2 regions of the Actinoplanes sp. NPDC051343 genome follow, and region 2 is predicted to be linked to the other one. Evidence: riboswitches for the same ligand, from Rfam matches in the RefSeq annotation. Region 2 holds a riboswitch; the other holds the start of a gene.
The links. Region 2 has a riboswitch for thiamine pyrophosphate ahead of thiE (thiamine phosphate synthase). Riboswitches for the same ligand answer to the same signal wherever they lie in the genome.
Positions count from the first base shown of each region.

Region 1 (2,194 bases), on a different contig from region 2:
TCGCCTTCGGCGCCTCCTCGGGCACCCAGTGACCGATGTCGCGCATCGCGACGAGCTGATAGTCGGCCTGCACCCAGTCGGCGGTCCGGAGCGCGGCGGTGATCCGGAAGACCGGGTCGCGGTCGCTCCAGATGTACGTCGTCGGCACGGTGACCACGCCCATGCTCCGCAGGGCTTTGGGGCTGAGCGCGCGGTACCAGTTCAGGCCGCCGGTCAGCCGGCCCGGCTCACGCATCGCGTCGGCGTAGAGCGCCGCCCGCTCGCCGATCGCGCGCATCATGCTCTTGAGCAGGGCACCGTTGCCGGCCAGCAGCGCCCGCTCGGAGCCTGGCGAACGGAAAAAGGCCTGATAGACGAAGCGGGCGCGCTGGGTCGGGCGTACCCGGAGGGCGAGGCCGAGCGCACGCGGGTGCGGCACCGAGATCGCGGTCAGCGAGCGCACCCGCTCCGGGTGCTGACCGGCCACCAGCCACGCCACCTGCGCACCCCAGTCGTGGCCGACCACGTGGGCCGACTCGAGGCCGAGGGCCTCGATCACGGCGACCGCATCCGCGGTCGGCTCGGCCAGGCGGTAGTCGGCGACCGCCGCCGGGCGCGCGCCGGGCGAATAGCCGCGCTGATCGAGGGCGTACGTGCGCAGGCCGGCCGCGTGCAGCCGGGGCAGGATCAGGTCGAACTCGCGGTGGTCCTGCGGGAAGCCGTGCAGCAGCAGGATCGGCTGCCCGTCGGCGGGTCCACCCTCGAAGACGTCGAAGGTCAGCCCGCGCGCCTTGATCTCCCGGCGCGTCGTCGCCACCCGCATGTGATCACTCCCTCGCTGTCACAACCCGTCAACCGGTGTTAGCGTCATCGAAACTAGCAATCCGACAGGGGAGCGCACAGCGCTGAGAGTGCGAGCCGACCAGGCCCGCAGACCCTCGAACCTGATCTGGGTAATGCCAGCGCAGGAAGTTCGGTCTTGATCGAGCGTGCGTCTTCTCCCGGTACCCGCTGGGAGGCAAATTATGAACAACCGTTGGCGAACCATCGACATCGTGATCGCATCCATCATCGCGGTCGCGTTCGGCGTCATCTTCTGGGCCTGGAACTTTCTCTGGAACGGCCCGGCCGACGCCATCCCCCTGCCCGGACGGGCCGTCATCTACGGCATGTGGCTCGTCCCGGCCGTACTCGGCGCGCTGATCGTCCGCAAGCCGGGCGCGGCGTTCTACACCCTGACCCTGGCCGCGCTGGTGTCGGTCGCGATCGGCACCAGCTGGGGCTGGACCCTGGTCGTACAGGGCCCGCTGGAAGCGCTCGGCGGCGAACTGGCCTTCGCACTGTTCCTCTACAAGGTGTGGCGGCTCCCGGTGGCGCTGCTCTCGGGCGCACTGGCCGGGCTCGTCGCCTCGATCTACGACGTGTTCGTCTGGTACCCGGGCACTTCGTGGGCGAGCATGCGGATCCCGTACATCCTGATCACCGCGGCGTCCTCGCTGGTGATCGCCGGCCTGGGCAGTGCCCTCCTGGTCAAGGCGCTCGCACAGACCGGGGTCCTGGACCGCTTCGCCGCGGGCCGGGAACGGGCGCTGGTCTGAACCGGGCCTGTTCAAACCATGAGTGAGGTCGTGCTTCGCGGGTTCGGGTGGCGGCATGCCGGCCGCCGCGCCTGGGCGATCCGCGACGTCGACCTGCAGATCGCGCACGGCGAGCGGGTGCTGCTGCTCGGGCCCTCCGGGGCCGGCAAGAGCACCCTGCTCGCCGCGCTGGCCGGCCTGCTGCCCGACGACTCCGGCGAATCGGAGGGGACGGTCGAGGTCGACGGCCTCGACCCGCGCAAGGCCCGGGAACGCGTCGGCATCCTGTTCCAGGACCCGCAGACCCAGCTGGTGATGGCCCGCAGCGGCGACGACGTCGCGTTCGGACTGGAAAACCGGGGGGTGCGGGAGGCCGACATCTGGCCCCGGGTCAGCGACGCCCTCGACCGGGTCGGCTTCCCCTACCCGATCACCCGCCCGACCGCCGCGCTTTCCGGCGGCGAGGCGCAGCGCCTGGCGCTGGCCGGGGTCCTGGCGATGCGTCCCGGGCTGGTGCTGCTCGACGAGCCGACAGCCAACCTCGACCCGGCGGGCGCCTCGCTGGTGCGGGAGGCGATCGTCCGGTCCGGTGTCTCCGACGCCACCCTGATCATCGTCGAGCACCGGGTCGCCGAGGC
Region 1 covers NZ_JBITEL010000009.1:357,901-360,094, forward strand. Annotated here, with positions in the region: gene ACIA5C_RS29690 (alpha/beta fold hydrolase) at 1-802, opposite strand, end outside; TPP riboswitch at 859-968, shown strand; gene ACIA5C_RS29695 (ECF transporter S component) at 1,005-1,577, shown strand; gene ACIA5C_RS29700 (ABC transporter ATP-binding protein) at 1,596-2,194, shown strand, end outside.
Region 1: another riboswitch for thiamine pyrophosphate. It lies ahead of ACIA5C_RS29695 (ECF transporter S component); the one in region 2 lies ahead of thiE (thiamine phosphate synthase).

Region 2 (2,194 bases):
GGTGGTGACCGTCGAGGGCGGCAGCGCCTGGACGCACCCGGGCGGGTTCGCGTCGTGGCACGAGGCCCGCGTGCACCGCCACGAGCGGCTGGAGGAAAACCGGCGGCGCTGGGACGAGGAGCGCGAGAAGCTGCGCGAGCTGATGCTGATGTACAAGCAGAAGGCGGCGTACAACTCCGACATGGCGTCGCGCTACCAGTCGGCGCAGACCCGGTTGCGCAAGTTCGAGGAGGCCGGCCCGCCGCCGCTGCCGCCCAAGGACCAGTCGCTGCGGATGGATCTGCGCGGCGGGCGTACGGCCAAGCGGGCCGTGATCTGCTCGGATCTCGAGATGGAAAACCTGACGTTCCCGTTCGATCTGGAGATCTGGTACGGCGACCGCGTGGCCGTGCTCGGGGCGAACGGCACCGGCAAGTCGCATTTCCTGCGGCTGCTGGCGGCCGGCGGCACCAGCCCCGACGTCGAAAATCAGCCGGTCGACGGGGCGCCGCTGGCCCACGTGAAGCACAACGGTGTGGCTCGGCTGGGCGCCCGGGTGCGACCGGGGCACTTCTCGCAGACCCACGATCGGCCGGAACTGGTCGACCGGACGTTGGTCGAGATCCTGTGGCGGGGTGACGAACATCGCTCCGGGCGCGATCGGGCCGGGGCGATGAAGGCCCTCAACCGATATGAGCTGGCCGCGCAGGGCGACCAGAAGTTCGGCACGCTCTCGGGCGGGCAGCAGGCACGGTTCCTGGTGCTGCTGCTCGAGCTCTCCGGCGCGACGTTGTTGCTGCTCGACGAGCCGACCGACAACCTCGACCTGGCCTCGGCCGAGGCGCTCGAGGAAGGGTTGATGGCGTTCGAGGGCACGGTGATCGCGGTGACCCACGACCGCTGGTTCACCCGGTCGTTCGATCGGTTCGTGCTGTTCCAGGGTGACGGAGAGGTGGTCGAGACACCACAGCCAGTTTGGGAAGTGCGCTAGCGCTTTCGGTCGCGGGCCGGTTATGGTCCGAGGAAGAACCAACCCCACGGGAGTCCGGTGCACCGGGCTGAGAGGGGGGCTGTTGCGGCCCCCGACCGTCGAACCTGATCCGGGTCATGCCGGCGCAGGGAGGAGCGTGTGGTGTTTCCTCGGTTGCACATCATCACCGACTCGCTGGACGTCGTGCGGGCGGTGGTCGGGCTCGGCCCGGTTGCGATCCAGATCCGGGTCAAGTCGTCCTCTCGGCTGGCCTACGAGTTGGCGCTGGCCGCGTTGCCGTTGTGCCGCACGGCCGGCGCGTTGTGCCTGATCGATGATCGGGTCGAGGTGGCGCTGGCCGTCGGGGCCGATGGCGTTCACGTGGGGTCGTCCGATCTACCGGTTTCGGTGGCTCGGCGGCTTCTCGGTCCGACGGCCGTCGTCGGAGGCACTTGTCGCGACCTTGCGGACATCCGTCGCGCGGTTGCCGATGGTGCTTCCTATGTCGGGCTCGGTCCGGTCTTCGCCACGTCCACAAAGGATGGCCTGCCGCCGCCCATGGGGCCGGCGGTGGCCGGCGCCGCGGCCGCCGCGGCGCCCGAGATCCCGGTGATCGCGATCGGCGGGATCACCGTCGACCGGGTGCCGGAACTCCGGACCTACGGGGTGGCCGTGGTCTCGGCGATCGCGGCCGACCCGGTCGGTGCCACCACCTCGTTCCTGAAGGCGCTGTCGTGAGCGTCGCGGTGGTCGGCGGCGGGATCATCGGCCTGTCCATCGCCTCGCGGCTGGTGGACAACGGCGCCGACGTCACGATCTTCGACGACGGTGAGTACGGCGCCTGGAACGTCGCCGCCGGCATGCTCGCGCCGGGCGGGGAGGCGGCCTTCGAGACACCGGCCCTGGTCCGGCTGATGTCGTCGTCCGCCGAGCGCTGGTCGTCGTTCGCGGCCTCGCTCGGCGTCGACGTGGGCTACGACGAGACGGGCACGCTGAGCCTCGCCGTCACGGCCGACGACGTCGCCGTGGCCGCGCGGGAGTGGCCTTCGCCGGCCCTGCGGCCCTCCCGCCTGCGCGAACTCGAGCCGGCCCTGTCGCCGCGGGTGCGGGCCGGCGTGCACCGGCCGGCCGATTGCCAGGTCGACCCGCGCCGGGTCGTGGCGGCGCTGCGGGAGCGGCTCGGCGACCGGATCGTCACCAAGCGGCTGTCGACGCTCGACGAGGCCGGCGCGCCGACGGTCGTGG
Region 2 covers NZ_JBITEL010000010.1:161,206-163,399, reverse strand. Annotated here, with positions in the region: gene ACIA5C_RS30865 (ABC-F family ATP-binding cassette domain-containing protein) at 1-970, shown strand, start outside; TPP riboswitch at 1,007-1,118, shown strand; gene thiE (thiamine phosphate synthase) at 1,109-1,687, shown strand; gene thiO (glycine oxidase ThiO) at 1,684-2,194, shown strand, end outside.